DNA from 3 places in the Paenibacillus sp. WC2504 genome. Region 3 is predicted to be linked to each of the others. Evidence: riboswitches for the same ligand, from Rfam matches in the RefSeq annotation. Region 3 holds a riboswitch; each other region holds the start of a gene.
The links. Region 3 has a riboswitch for cyclic di-AMP ahead of ACUN27_RS16195 (hypothetical protein). Riboswitches for the same ligand answer to the same signal wherever they lie in the genome.
Positions count from the first base shown of each region.

Region 1 (5,020 bases), 3.2 Mb from region 3:
TGTCGAAAGTGCGGCCCGGGTTGTAGAAGGAAGGTGTGTTCTGCGGTCCGTCAAAGAGGAGCGGCACGCCATTGATGATGACAACGGCATAATTGTCGACAGATAGGAAAAGAGAAGCGCCGAGAATGGCTCTACGCTCAGAAAGCGTGAAACGTGTCGAAATGATGGCATTCTCACTGTTCAAATTGCCGGAGTACCAAACATAGTTGGCATTAGCAACTTGCACCCACGCAGGGTTGCGGGGAATGATTTGCGCATTGAACCACGAGTTGTCGGTGCCGATCGAAACCGTGCGCTGACTTAGAAAGCGACCCGAACCGGGCTTATGGTATTTTCTAAGCTGCGTACGGTACATCAGCATGGCTTTGCTTCTGGGCAGGCCTGCGCTCTTGGGGAGCCGAACAATTTTGCTCGGTTTTCCAGCCATTCGTTGTTTGGGAATCATTTCTCCATCTCCTATCAACATATGAATATACTTTCTTTGTATTCTATGTTTACTAGAGCGATTTGCGAGGGTGAGTGGCCGGTGTCGCCTTCTTCATGCAGCCTAAATTCTCTACTCACATAAAAAAGTACAATTAATATGTTTTAATGACATATAATATATGTTAACATAATAAAAACACAAAGGAGGAATCTCCCAATGGACGATAAGAATGATAAGACCAAAAGACTTTCCGTCTACTTGCCTGAAAAGGTGAAGACCGATCTGGAGCGCATGGCTGAGGAAACGGGCTTGTCGATGACACAGCTTATTGTGATGGCGACGCACGGTCTACTTGCGAATTATGCTTCGCAGGGCGGAGCTATTTTTGCCGACTTATTGGCAGCTAAACAACGGATCGTTCACGAAGTGAAGGATAGGCAGCGGCTTTTAAATGAAGAGAAAGAAGGCATGCAGGATTACTACGGCGCGCGAGCAGCCGAATATGAACGGATTTATGCTCGCGAGGATGCGGACTATCAGCAAGAACTTGCGATGCTGGCGGATATCGTGAAGAGGCAGGTTACGGGGAGCCGTGTCTTGGAGGTGGCCTGCGGTACCGGATATTGGACGCAGTTCATGGCGGAAACAGCCAAGCACATCGTTGGGATGGACGTTCGACCGGAGGTGCTGCAAATTGCTGCAGCCAAATCTTGGCCGCTGCATAATACATCTTTCGTCGAAGGGGATGCTTACCGGCTTTCGGAAGTACAAGGGGATTTTGACTACGGAATCGCCAACTTCTGGTTTTCGCATATCCCGAAAAATCGTCTGGATTCGTTTCTGCAAGGATTTCATGAGCGGCTTGGACGGGGAGCCCGCGTTTTTATGGCGGATAATGTGTACGTCCCGGGAAGAGGCGGCGAGCTGATTACGAGTGAACATAGCGAAGATACGTATAAAAGAAGGGAGCTGGCCGATGGCTCCAAGCATGAAATTATTAAAAACTACTATTCGTACGAAGAGTTGAATGAAATCTTTAAGCCGCTGTCGGAGCATCTGCGCATATTTGTCGGCAGCTCCTTCTGGTATGTTAGCTACATCGTGGCTTAAGAATCATCGGCCCAAGGAAAGAAGGAAACTCCTGGCTTAATGTCCGGATGTGAATTTAAGGCCGAGAACGCCGACCAGAATGAGGATCATGAATAGGATACGCAGTAAACTAACAGGCTCGTTCAGAAATAGGGTGCCGATAATAATCGCGCCTACAGCGCCAATTCCCGTCCAAGCCGCGTAGGCGGTGCCGATAGGTAGAGTTTTCGTAGCCACCGCCAGAAAATAAAAGCTGATGATCATGCCGACAATGGTGATGCTGGACGGAACCAGCCGTGTAAAACCGTTGGAGAACTTTAGTGAGATCGCCCAAACTACTTCAAAAACACCTGCAATGACCAAGTAAAGCCATGCCATCTGTGAATCACTCCTTAAGAAAGTATGCGAAGATGCCCATCTGACCGCGGCAAAAAGAAAAAGCCTGGAAGCAATATCGCGAATGCGATAAGACTCCCGGGCTTTTTCCCCTCCGTGATCACAGCGTATTCGCTGTGTGTTTTCTCTCGGACCAGACTGGCGCTGCAGCGCCACGGAACCCTAGAAACATGATGCCGTAATTATAGGACGGCTTACACGCTATGTCAAGTTACAACAGCCACAAGAAATGAATAAAAGCCCTGAGAAGCAGCTCATTCGAGCTAACGCTTGTCTGGGCTTTTTATTCATGATGAACAAGAAAATTACTTGGATTCAGCAGTTAGTTGATTGTAGATATCATCCCACAGAACACGTCTAGCGGATACATACCTTTTCGCATAATAGGATTCGCTCAGCTTGTTTTTCACGATGCCTTCATTGGATGCGGAATGAATAAATTCACCGTTACCCAAGTAGATGCCTACGTGAGAAATGCCTTTGCCTCCTGTGTCGAAGAACACAAGATCACCTTTACGAAGATCACTTTTGTCGATCCAGTAGCCCTCTTTATTTTGAGCTGCTGAACTATGAGGAAGGTCAATGCCGAATTTGTTGAACACGTACGCGGTGAAACCAGAGCAATCAAAGCCTCTTGTTGTCGTTCCCGCATCGCGGTACGGTACTCCAATCAATTCGTCAACCGTTGAGTCCAATGTGGATTCTGACGCAGACACACTCCCTAAAGCTACACTCAAAAACAAAACAAGACTAAAAAGAAGAGCAACAACCTTTTTCAACTGCTTGTCTCCTTCCGGTGCCTACGAGGTTAGCTGGAGGGTTCGGTTGAAGGTTCCCTATGATCCCTGTCTTGCAAGATCAATTCACCCGGTATGGTTCCCCCGTTTCCCCAAGAAATGAGGAATTCGGCATGAAATATTTGGTTTTTTAATGCTAGTCCCTTAAATTCGTCATAAACATCGAAATTCCTCCTTTTTCGTGCAATTGGGTCTGAAAAAATGTGTAAAGGTTCGCTTTACAGACAAAAAAACCCCCTTTTGCAAGGGGGTTGAACAAATCTAAACCATTTATGGTTTTATTTATTGCTTTTTAACGACTTAATTTGGCGGAAAGAAGCTGGAATTGCGACGTAATGGACCACATCTGCATGAAAATATGGAAAAGCGGGAAAAGTTGATAAATGATTAGCGCTACCAGACCTGCCCAGATATAGGTCGTTGTGACCGTGATCCCTGCCAAAAGTCCTGAGCTCAGTAAAAGTATCAGAGAAAGGCCGATAATCGGAAGCGAGTACCGCATGAACGTTAGGACTGTGGATATAATGCCGAGACGTGCGGCAATGGCGAACTGCACATACATGAAGAGCAGATGCAGCAGAAAACCGTACACCAGCATGCCCAGCAGCCAAGGCAGTAAATCGAGGGAAGCCTGTTCATAAGATGTGCTGTGAGCGAACACCTTCTGCACTTTGGGCAGCACCCAGATGAGCGGCAGCAGAGATAAGGCGATTCGAATCAAATACACGGCAAAGAAGGGGAGCGTGAGTTCCTTGATGCCGCGGACGAAGCGGTAGCCGGCATTTTGATCGGAATGGGTGAGCGAATAATAGACACCGCCGTTCAGCATCGGGCTAAGGAACATGCGCGCCAGGAGCAGGCCGGCCAGCCACCACAAGTAAGAGTGGCTAAGATCCGTTTTGAATAACTGAAACTGACTTTCGGCCAGAAAAAGCTGGAGCGCTTGCTTCGGCTGATCGCCGCCGGGAAACCGGTGCATGAGGGGAACTAACACCCCTTGTACAAGCTTATATAGGAGCATCCCCCAGCACATTTGGTAGATGAACAAGACAATCGTAGCGAAGGGTTGCCGTAGAGCCGCCCTGAAGCCGGATTTGAGATAGGTTGTCACCGGTGTCCCTCCTAAGCGTTGTTTTCTGAAGGCAAACTTGCCTTGTAGAGTGGGCGCCTACCAGGCTACCCACCCGAAAATAGCTTGCAGGAATTGGATAATGCCGAGATTCAGGCGGAGTTTCCACTTGGTGTCCACTTCTGCTTGCATAAAGTTATTAATATGCTTGTTCTCAAGAATGAGCGAGTAGTTCGGGTCGATACGAACCCAGTCAATAGGCGTCGTGTGGGTTAGTTTGTACTCAATGCTGCTCTCTTTGCCGTCCCACGTTTTGTCGAGCATCGTACCGTCGGCGAAATGGAACTGAATCGGCACTTCGGGCGAATTGCCTCCACGCTTGGAGATGAGGACCGTGCTCTCGTAAGGGCCGGCTCCTTTGCTGCCAGTGGCTTTCACATGGATGCTTTCAACCGTATAATCAACCATCATTGAGCCGTAGACATATTCATTGAAGAAGTCGTCCCACTTCGTTTTCGTTACATCCTCGACCACATTTTGAAAGTCTTTGGTAGAAGGATGCTTGAATTGCCATTTTTGAAAATAAGTCCGCATGATACGATCCATGGTCTTGGTGCCGACCTGTTTCTCGATGGCTTTCAGCACGAGTTTGCCTCTGGTATACACATTTTCTGCGTATTGATCATGTCCGGTATAGGCCCATGCGTTTTGCCGCAGGGCATTCGGAGAAGTAATGTAGCTGGACTCGACAGGCAAATTAGGGGTTGCCCCGAAGTCGGCCTCCATCACTTTATCCTCGGCGTAGGAGGTAAAGCCCTCATCCAGCCAAGCTTCTTCAAACTCATTGCTCGCCACAAGGCCATAGAAATATTGGTGACCGATCTCGTGCACAACGACGCGTTCCAATTCCTGATCCGGCGTTTTGTCGTCCGCGCCCCAAGCGGTTATGAGCGTAGGATACTCCATCCCGCCTGCGCCGCTGCCTCCGGGAGGAGGTACAACGATAGACAAGGTCGAGTAAGGATACGATCCGTACCACTGGCTATAGCGGGAGAGCGCTTTTTTGGCAGCGTACATATAGCGGTCTTTCAAATCCTGATGGTTGGGATCAAGATAAAGCTTGATCTTCACACCGGGTATTTGCGGCGTAGAGAAGGGTTCCTCCACATACACGAAGTGAGGTGAAGCCGACCATGCGAAATCATGCACATCATCGGCATAAAATTGGTACGTCTTCGTCCC
Region 1 is NZ_JBQZFH010000001.1:426,547-431,566, forward strand. It holds gene ACUN27_RS01920 (hypothetical protein) at 1-466, opposite strand, end outside; gene ACUN27_RS01925 (methyltransferase domain-containing protein) at 644-1,537, shown strand; gene sugE (quaternary ammonium compound efflux SMR transporter SugE) at 1,574-1,894, opposite strand; guanidine-I (ykkC/yxkD leader) riboswitch at 1,986-2,088, opposite strand; gene ACUN27_RS01935 (C40 family peptidase) at 2,218-2,691, opposite strand; cyclic di-AMP (ydaO/yuaA leader) riboswitch at 2,695-2,833, opposite strand; gene ACUN27_RS01940 (hypothetical protein) at 3,002-3,820, opposite strand; gene ACUN27_RS01945 (M1 family metallopeptidase) at 3,878-5,020, opposite strand, start outside.
Region 1: it holds a riboswitch for cyclic di-AMP, as region 3 does, so the genes downstream of both, ACUN27_RS01935 (C40 family peptidase) here and ACUN27_RS16195 (hypothetical protein) in region 3, are expected to answer to the same signal.

Region 2 (5,020 bases), 3.1 Mb from region 3:
ATTCCCTTTACACTTGCGCAAACAGGGATGCTCGTCAAATGGGTGCGCGAAAAGCCCAAAGGCTGGATCGTTAAACTAACGATCAATTTGATTGGCGCTTTGATTAGCTTTACCGTCATGCTGATCTTTTTTATCACGAAGCTGGGGCAGGTATGGCCGGTGTTTATCTTCCTCCCCTTGATTGTTTATACGTTCCATAAAATCAAAAAGCACTACGAGGCCGTGAGTGAGCAGCTGCGGATCACGACGTGTGAGCCTTCTATCCCGATCAAGGGGAATGTGATGATCGTGCCTGTCGCAGGAATTACCCATGTCGTGGAAAATTCCATGAATTACGCGAAATCGTTAGCGCCAGATCAGATTATTGCGGTGTATGTGGCCTTTGATCGGGAGGCAGAGAAGCAGTTCCAAGAAAAATGGGAGTGTTGGCAGCCGGATGTGCGGTTAGTCACCCTGCACTCCCACTATCGGAGCATTATTCAACCGTTGACGAAGTTCATCGATACTGTGGAGCATAAGGCGAACGAGTCGAATTTCCGGGTAACCGTCTTAATTCCGCAGTTTATTCCCAAACGAAACTGGCAGCACATTCTCCATAATCAGTCCAGCTTACTGATCCGCGCGTTTCTGCTGTACAGGCGGGATCTCATCGTGACGACGGTGCCGTATCATTTGAAAAAGTAGCTGACCATAAACGTACAGAAATCGGCAGTAAAACGCCATTTCTGTACGTTTTTTGTATGTCAGGCTTTCCTACATCGTAGGACTCTCCGTTTTGATTCTTTTCCCAAGGTGGTGCTCTCTTTGCACCCTTCGAATGAACGCTTGAAGTTCCTGCTCGGTTTCACACACGGCCGCGTGCTCTAACCAAAGGAAAAACCTTTTTTTCGATATGGCTGAAGCATGCAGAGGAAAGGTATTTCTTGATTTGACAACATACAAGCCAGAGGGAACATTCTTCCAAGGTGCTGTGAAATTCATGCGAATTGACAGCCTTGATCGCTTCTCCCAGTCTTGCTCCTTTTGTTTATTTCGTATGGATCTGTACATGTTCATGATCACGTAATGCTCCGAGATTTCGGTCAAATTGGCATATCCGGCTCGTTGCGCTTTTTGAATAATGTCTGATTTCTCCTTAGAGAACCAGTACCCGACAATAACAGGGAAACGGTTAGCCTCTTCTAACCATAAGACGCCGAACCACTCGTAAGTTAAGGGGATCGGATTTAACATTTCGGGGATTAACCCTAAATAATAACGGGGAGCGGAAGCCATCGTTATTTCTCCTTTGCACGTAAGACCTGACAGCAATAATGTGTGTGTTCTGCTCCTCAATTGTAAGGCTGAGAGGAATAAAAATGGGGTAAAGAAAAGCGGGGTAACCCATAAAAAAACGATAAAAATGGCGTAAATGGAAGAAAAACGAAGCTTGAATAACGAGAATTCATGCTTTAATTGTTTGAAAGCGCATCCACTCGTCTATATGGCAAAAAGAAGGTCGCGGTACGTTTTACAAGGCGGATCTCCGAGGCGTAAGATTCAGAGCATCAACTTCACAACAAGTTGATAACGCTGAGTCCCCACAAGGGGAACGGGGGAACCAATAGAGGACGGATGCAGATCAACGTCTTCGCGGGGTGAATCCAAGGCAAGCTCCGGCTTGCCAAGGTAGGGCGCTTCCAAGCCCGAATCCGACAGCTAACCTCGTAAGCGAATTGGGAGAGAGCCAACGTTCTATGTGCTAATTACAGCTTGCTTGTTATACCAAGCTGCCAAGAAGCCCGAGAGCAGGGAGTCTCTGCTCGCAGGCTTCTTTTTGTTGTCCAAAAAAATGAGGAGAGTGAATCTACACATGGTTCCCGAATGCAAGATTACCCGAATTGAATGCTATCGCTTTGATGATGAATTATCCGATAAACTGCTGCCCGGACATGGCCGCGACTGCCATTGCGGCATCCTTTCCATCTCAACAAGCTTGGGAACAAGCGGTTTAGGAGATTATGAAATTCCTTGCGGCAATCTAAAGGGAGATTTCGTTCAATGGGCTGTTGTCTTTCAGAAACTCAAAGGGCTTTCCCTTGAGGACGGTTTGCAGTATGTCCGTCAGAAGAAAGAGGCATGGGGAGAAGTAAGGACTCATGTGATCGAGTCGGCATTAACTGACTTGTCAGATAAGCTTCAACATAAATCTATAGGCAACAAAGAGTTGGATGTTCTATCGAATCGTTCATATATCTTTGACCATTCAGAGGCCTATGTCTCTTTCTAAGCATGCGCATTTTTATGTTTTTTTTATATGCACGCTAAGGATTCTTTACCTCATTTTTATACAGTTCGGCGTTACAATGAGTCAGAAAAGGAAGCGATGAAAGTCATGCAAAGCGATTTGCTGCTAATAGCTGCGCCAACCAAGGCAGGCGAGGACTTTATGAAACAAATCAGGTTGGCTGGGTTTCCTTATGTTGCATTAACGAACAACAAGATGGAAAAACTCAAGCTAGAAGGGCAGGGAGTAAAAAAGATCATCCAGGTGGATACATCATTACCGGGTTCACCCCATATCCCCGATTATCCGATCGGGAGCATTATTCTGTTCGAAGAAAGCTTGACGTTATGCTGCCGCTATATTCAGATATGCCGCAGTTGGACTTCAGGGCCGATGTATGTGATTACCCAAAGTGTAAATCCCCGATTGATTTATAAAGGGTTAGGCGCTGACTACGTTATTTATTCTAAAAATGGTGATGTGAAGTTTCTTCTATCATCTCTATTACAAACAAATAAATTAGGTTCTGTCTGATCTGGAGGAGGTGCGCGATGTACAACGATGTAACAATGGTCTTATTAATGGCATTAACCTTTCTGGGATTTTGGGGATTTATGAAATTTTGCGAAAAAGCGTAAGCTGATGCTTTCGATGCGAGTTTTTGAATGAAAACTTATAGGAGGCAACCAAATGATTGTGATTGGACTAATTGCGCTAGCGATCATGGTTTATCTCGGTTTTGTTTTAGTGAAGCCGGAGAAATTTTAATGGATAAATTAGAACTTATGTAAAGCAGGGGGAGAACCTACTATGGGTATGGGATTGTTGCAAGTAGTCATCACACTGGTGATTATCATGCTTTTGGTGAAGCCGGTGGGCAGCTACTTGGTGAAAGTGTTCGGTTATGAAAAGAGTGGTCTGGATCGTGTGTTCGGCCCCTTCGAGCGTATGTCCTATCGCCTAATGGGTGTTAAAGAAGACGAAGCGATGGGATGGAAGAAGTACTTAGGAGCTGTATTAATCGTCAACTTTGTCATGATGATCCTCATGTACGCCGTATTTCGGCTTCAAAGTTTTCTGCCGTTTAATCCCGATGGGATTGGCAACGTATCTCCAACAATCGCTTTTAATACTACGATTTCCTTTATTACAAATACGAACTGGCAAGCTTACAGTGGTGAAAACACGCTTTCCTATTTCTCTCAGATGGTAGCCATTACGTTCCCGATGTTTACATCGGCGGCAACCGGATTCGCCGTAGCGGTAGCTTTTATCCGCGGATTAGTGGGTCGTCAAGATAACCTCGGAAACTTCTACGTGGATATGACTAGAGCGATTACTCGCGTCTTTCTGCCGCTTAGCTTCATTGTCGCTTTAATTTTAGTTTTTCAAGGCGTCCCGCAAACCTTGCTGGGAGCTGTTCAAGCGACAACGATTGAAGGGGCTGAACAAACGATTACTCGCGGTTTAGTGGCTTCCTTGGAATCGATTAAGCATATCGGTACCAACGGTGGCGGATGGTTCGGAACGAATGCTGCGCATCCTTTTGAAAATCCAACGCCGTTTACCAACATGATCCATATTATTTGTATGATGCTTCTGCCGACTTCGCTCGTATACGCATTCGGATTAATGATTAAGAACAAGAAACAAGGTTGGACCGTCTTCGCGGCCATGGGAATCATCTTCTTGGTCATGCTGGCGACGGTGTTCTACGCAGAGTATAAAGGCATATCTACTGTGGATGCGATGGGCGTTCATGGGAATATGGAAGGCAAGGAAGTTCGATTCGGATTATCTGAAACAGCGCTTTTCACAACTGTTACGACAGCAGCTACAACAGGCTCTGTTAATGCGATGCATGAATCGCTTACACCGCTAGGAAGCATTGTTCCTTTTGCGGAGATGATGTTAAATAACGTATTTGGAGGCAAAGGGGTCGGCTTATTAAACGGACTGCTTTATCTCATCTTGTCTGTATTCATTTGTGGACTGATGGTTGGACGTACGCCAGAATTTATGGGCAAAAAGATTGAAGGCAAAGAAGTGAAACTGGCTGCGATCGCGATTCTGACGCATCCGCTCATCATTTTAGCACCGACGGCTTGGGCGTTGATTCGTCCTGAATCGGTCACGTCCATAGCGAATCAAGGGATGCATGGCCTTTCTGAAGTTCTGTATGCTTTCACCTCCGGTGCAGCCAATAACGGATCTGCCTTTGGCGGTTTGAGCGCTGGAACGAACTTTTATGCGATGAGCATTGGTCTTGTCATGCTGGTTGGACGATATATTTCCATTATCGCCATGTTAGCAATAGCAGGCTCACTTGCTACTAAGCGTGTTGTGCCCGTTACAACAGGTACACTTCGGACGAATACGCCTTTATTTATGGGGATTTTGATCATGATTATTTTAGTTATCGGTGCTCTAACGTTTTTCCCGGCGCTTGCATTGGGACCGATTGCTGAACATTTGGCAGCGCGTTAAGGATAGACGTAATAGAGAGGGAGGATTTACATGGCAGTGGAACGTAAAAAAACATTAACAAAAGAAATTGTCAATCAAGCTATTGTGGATTCATTTAAGAAATTAAATCCATGGGTAATGATTAAAAATCCGGTCATGTTCGTCGTAGAAGTAGGTACCGTCATTACCTTTCTATTATCACTTGCACCTGACCTATTTGGCTCGACGGAAGTAGGCAGGGCTTATAATATCGCGGTCTTTCTGATTCTGCTCTTTACTCTGCTTTTC
Region 2 is NZ_JBQZFH010000001.1:563,528-568,547, forward strand. It holds gene ACUN27_RS02710 (APC family permease) at 1-684, shown strand, start outside; gene ACUN27_RS02715 (hypothetical protein) at 754-1,275, opposite strand; cyclic di-AMP (ydaO/yuaA leader) riboswitch at 1,561-1,729, shown strand; gene ACUN27_RS02720 (hypothetical protein) at 1,853-2,269, shown strand; gene ACUN27_RS02725 (hypothetical protein) at 2,297-2,800, shown strand; gene ACUN27_RS02730 (potassium-transporting ATPase subunit F) at 2,957-3,034, shown strand; gene kdpA (potassium-transporting ATPase subunit KdpA) at 3,083-4,753, shown strand; gene kdpB (potassium-transporting ATPase subunit KdpB) at 4,784-5,020, shown strand, end outside.
Region 2: it holds a riboswitch for cyclic di-AMP, as region 3 does, so the genes downstream of both, ACUN27_RS02720 (hypothetical protein) here and ACUN27_RS16195 (hypothetical protein) in region 3, are expected to answer to the same signal.

Region 3 (5,020 bases):
GCAGAGCAGACGCTGCAGGTGAAAAAAATATTCGCAGCCTTTGACGGGGAACAGCCAAGCTGGGAGCTCAGGCAGGAACAGGATAAACTGTTCCTTGACTATGTTATCTACGCCGGCGAGCGGAAGAGATTTGCTTTTGATCGTATGCAGGAAGCGCTGCTTCTGTTTGCATGGCGTTTGGGCGAACAAGGAGAAGAGCTCGACACTTCGGCTTCCGTCTTAGAAGCGAACGCAGAGGTTCGGGCGGTATTCCGTACCCCTAACCGCTCGCCGCTTCAATTGACCTTACCGCTTAAACCTGCTGAGAAGATGAAAATGCTGCGGCCTCGTCCCTAACATTAAGAGAATGGAGTGATCACAGATGGCTAAAGGATCTACGATTCGTAACGAGTTCCATCCGTTTGTCGATGCCTACACGGGCCGATCTATGACTCGTTTGACAGCCCCGGAGCAGGTAAATCATCATCCTTATTTTTATTATAAAATGATTACAAACGACAATCGCTATCTCATTTACGCTAGTGAGCGAGAGGGATTCCGTCAGCTTTACAAGATGGATCTGAACGATGGATCGGCTCTGCAATTAACGGAAGGACCCGATATTCACGATTTCAGCTGCAGTCTGACGAGTGAAGATAACTACTTGATCTATTGCCGAGATCAGCGGATTATGCGATTGGATATGACGACGCTGAAGGAAGACGTTCTCTATACATCACCTGCAGGCTGGAAATCCAATGCGAATCCCGGCCTCAGCTCAGATGACAAGTATCTCGTTCTGGTCGAAATTAATGAAAAGGATGTTGTACCGGGCAAAGGGGACTGGTCCAACTTCGAGCCACAATGGGCAGCGAAGCCGCACTGCCGAATCATCTACCTGGATATCGAACGGCGAACCAGCCATATCGCGCATGAGGAGCTGGACTGCTGGCTGGGGCATCCGCAAATTCGTCCCAATGACCCATCAACCATTTTATTTTGTCATGAAGGTCCTGGGCATTTGATTGATGCCAGACTCTGGCTAGTCCAAAAGGACGGGACGCGGCTGCGCTGTGCGAAGGAACAGACGCATGATGAGCTCATCACACATGAATATTGGCTTGCCGATGGCTCTAGATTCGCTTATGTGTACAGACATAAAGATGATCTCTATCACGAAAGTATCCGTTTCATGGACTCGGAGACATTAGAGGAAGAAATCTGGATGAATTGCTCTAAGTATTGCCACTTTATTTCGAATGCCAATCATACGATGATCGTCGGGGACGGGCAGCTGCCCGAGCAGCACTTCATCTATTTAGTGGATGTAGAACGGAGGCAAGAAGAGCGTTTATGCTCCCATGGAACTAGCTGGAAGTCATACGGTAACACACAGGATGCTCATCCGCATCCGGCTTTTTCTCCAGATGGCACATTTATCATCTTTACCTCTGATATGGAGGGCGTTCCTTGTATGTATAAAGTGGATTTGTGACAATGTTCGAGGCAGCCGGCTAGTTGCATCGGCTGCCTCAAATATATTTGACATTAGTTTGATGTCAAACTATAATACAGATATGAAACCAAGAGACGCTGTATCAATTATTTCCAGAATTAGAGAAAAGACCAATCGGTTTATCATAGCCGAGATGGCGAAATATGGGGTCGACGATATTGCCATTTCACATGGGGATATTATCTTTGCTCTATTTAAGATGCCTAGATTGACTATGGCGGAGATTGCCAAGAAAATTGATAAAGATAAGTCTACAGTGACTGCACTCGTAGATAAATTGGTCCGTCTAGGATACGTGACAAAGGAAAGGGACACCGTAGATTCAAGGGTCGTCTATGTTGCCTTAACGCCAAAAGGGGAGGAACTGAAACCGGTATTTGAAACCATCTCAGAAAAAATGTTAGATGTATTTTACATGGACATTACGGATAAAGAAAAGGAAGAATTACTGAGAATTCTAACGAAAATTTATAACAATTTTTAAATTTTTTTAGACTAATAGTTTGATGTCAAACTATATAACGAGGTGAAACTTATCATGAAAGATTATACAAAAGATTTGCCAGATCATCGTGTGAAATATATCGGAGAGAATGATCTATTTATAGAAATTTTCGAGGGAGAGGAGCTACCGAAGGAAGCCTCCAAAAAACCTCCGCTTTTATTTGTACACGGTGCCTACACGGGCAGTTGGATGTGGAGCAAATACATCCCACACTTTATAAACAAGGGATGGAATTGCTATGTTATGAATTTGAGAGGTCACTACAAAAGTAGAGTGCTCGATTTGACAAATGTAACATTCGAAGATTATTTGGAGGATATGAAAGAGGTTTTGGCCGAGTGTGAGGCTCCACCGATACTCATAGGATTTAGCATGGGAGGAATTTTGAGCCAGAAGCTGGCTGAAACCAACGAACTTGCAGGCTTAGTGGTGATCGATACAAGCATAAGTAAGGAAGTTTATGAAGCTGTACCCTACAAAGAAATAGCTAGAAGGACAACAGGAGTATTAATGCCCGCACCATCCCGAGAAGAGAATTCCAGTATAGATGAATCAATGGATGACATTGATTTTCAGAGAAAGTATATAACTGTGGAGTCATTAAAAGCATTTAACGATTTTTATTTCTCTTTGGTGGCAAGCGGTGGGATATCGATAGACAGCAGTTTGATGGTTAATCCAGCCTTGGTTATTAAAGCAATTAATCGTGAAGAGGATGACCGGCGGGGAAAGGCGACAGCGGAGCATCTCCAAGCAGAGTATACAGGACTTTGGGATACGACTCACACCGGATTGCTTGTTGGGCAAAGATATATGGAGGTAGTAGATCGGATCATGTTATGGTTACAAGGGATGTATGACTAAGGACATAGAATAGATAAGAAAATATTACTATTGCTTCTCGGTATACATTGGAGTAAATTGATAAAATACGCTTAATTCTTTAGATTAAAGAAGCGGGGGAACCAAGTTTCCTGGGGTGAGTACACAAAGTGAAGTGTTAGGGTTAACTTTCAACCCGAATCCGTCAGCTAACTTCGTCAGCGTAGAAAGAAATGGATAGAAACATTCAATGGAACATTGTGATTTGAGGTTCTATTCCCTCGCTTCCTTTTTCTCTTCTAGAGAAAATAGGAGGAACTAGACATGCTGCTTATGAAAGTAACCAAAGAATGGAAGAATCTTTTTCCATGGAAGAGAGCCAACGATTCCGTACAGCGCCAACATGAGATTCTTCATTTGAAACAGCGGTTGGAGACGTACGACATTCAATTTCCGAATTTGGCTTACCGGCCATCAGACGTCGAAACACAGACGTTAATGGAAATTAGTAAAACGGTCGCTCAAAATAATGAGCTGCTTAACCAACTGAGTTCAGAAAAGGAATTAGCGGTTGAACAATCGCTAGCCCATCTCGTCGGAACCACTCTCCAAATTTTACTGGATCACCTTAACTTTATCGTAGCCATGGCGCATATTTTCAGTGGTCCGTATCCTTGCCTCAGAGCGTACATCAGCCATACGAATTAACGATTTTCAACAATAGAGAAGGAGCTTGCCTTACGGCAGCTCCTTTTTCGTTTATTTTCGCGCATAGATACGGCCAAAAAAGCACTTGATAAGCTCCGCAACTTGCTGACTTTGCTCTTCCAGAACAAAATGTCCCCCGCATAAAAAGTGAGTTTCCACACATGTTAATAGTTCTCCGAAAGCAAGAGCTCCTTGCACCGTAAAAATAAAATCATTTTTGCCCCAGGTTATAAGCGTAGGAGGTTGATAAGTTCGCAAGTATTGTTGCCAAACAGGGTATTGTTCGACGTTGGTCCGATAATCGTAGCCCAATTCCAACTGAATTTGGCTATTACCGGGTCGATCCAAAAATAACTGGTCCATTAGGTAACCATCGGGACTAATTCGATAGGGATGACACACGCCCGTTACATACTGCATTTTTGTAAAATGAAAGGTTGCAAGCTGGGCAAAGGCCGCTTCAGTTGCAGGATTTCGATCCGCCCAAAGTGCTTTGAAAAGATCGAACGGTTTCCCTAATCCGTCTTCACTAACCACAGCATTCTGAATAACGAATCCTAGAATACGATGCGGATTCCGTACAGCCAGTCTGAACCCGATAGGACCTCCATAATCATGGGTGTACAAAATATAGTGAGAAATACAGAGATTATCAATAAGCTTTTCAATCATAAGTGATAGATTCTCAAAGGTGTACGCAAATTCTTCAACGGAAGGCATACTGCTATTTCCGTACCCTAGATAGTCAGGAGCAATGACATGAAATCGGTCTGTGAGTTGAGGAATCAAATCCCTGAACATATGGGATGAGCTTGGAAAACCATGAAGAAGGATGATGGTTGGGTTGTACGGACTACCGGCTTGGCGAAAAAATAACTCCCAGCCGTCGATCTTCATTTTTTTATAATGAATCATCATTTCAACGTCCTCTCCAGCGAAGCGCATATTATTCCCTAACAAAAATATGTGAATAAAAGTTATTTAAGTACTTAGGAGCTAGATGACGTGGTACAATTTAACTTAAGTTATGCGAATTAGTTGTCATCTTCATTAAACTGGTATTCATCCATTGGAAAGGGAGAGATCAGCCATGAAACAAGAACTGCTAAATGAGCAATCGAGAAATCAAGCGTCCAGCACGCCAATTATTACCGAACTAAAAGTAATTCCAGTTGCAGGGCACGATAGTATGCTCTTCAATCTAAGTGGAGCGCATGCTCCATTCTTTACACGTAACATCGTTATCCTCAAAGACAGTGCAGGTCATACGGGCGTTGGTGAAGTACCGGGCGGCGAGAATATTCGTAAAACGCTTGAAGACACAAGCCCACTGGTTATCGGTCAATCGATCGGCCAATACAATAACATTCTTACTAAAGTTCGCAAGCAATTCGCTGATCGGGATCTGGGAGGACGCGGTTTGCAGACCTTTGATCTACGCATCACAATACACGCCGTTACGGCGTTGGAAGCGGCATTACTTGATCTCT
Region 3 is NZ_JBQZFH010000001.1:3,623,082-3,628,101, forward strand. It holds gene ACUN27_RS16175 (hypothetical protein) at 1-336, shown strand, start outside; gene ACUN27_RS16180 (oligogalacturonate lyase family protein) at 362-1,474, shown strand; gene ACUN27_RS16185 (MarR family winged helix-turn-helix transcriptional regulator) at 1,557-1,979, shown strand; gene ACUN27_RS16190 (alpha/beta hydrolase) at 2,034-2,864, shown strand; cyclic di-AMP (ydaO/yuaA leader) riboswitch at 2,923-3,060, shown strand; gene ACUN27_RS16195 (hypothetical protein) at 3,147-3,530, shown strand; gene ACUN27_RS16200 (alpha/beta fold hydrolase) at 3,582-4,445, opposite strand; gene gudD (glucarate dehydratase) at 4,621-5,020, shown strand, end outside.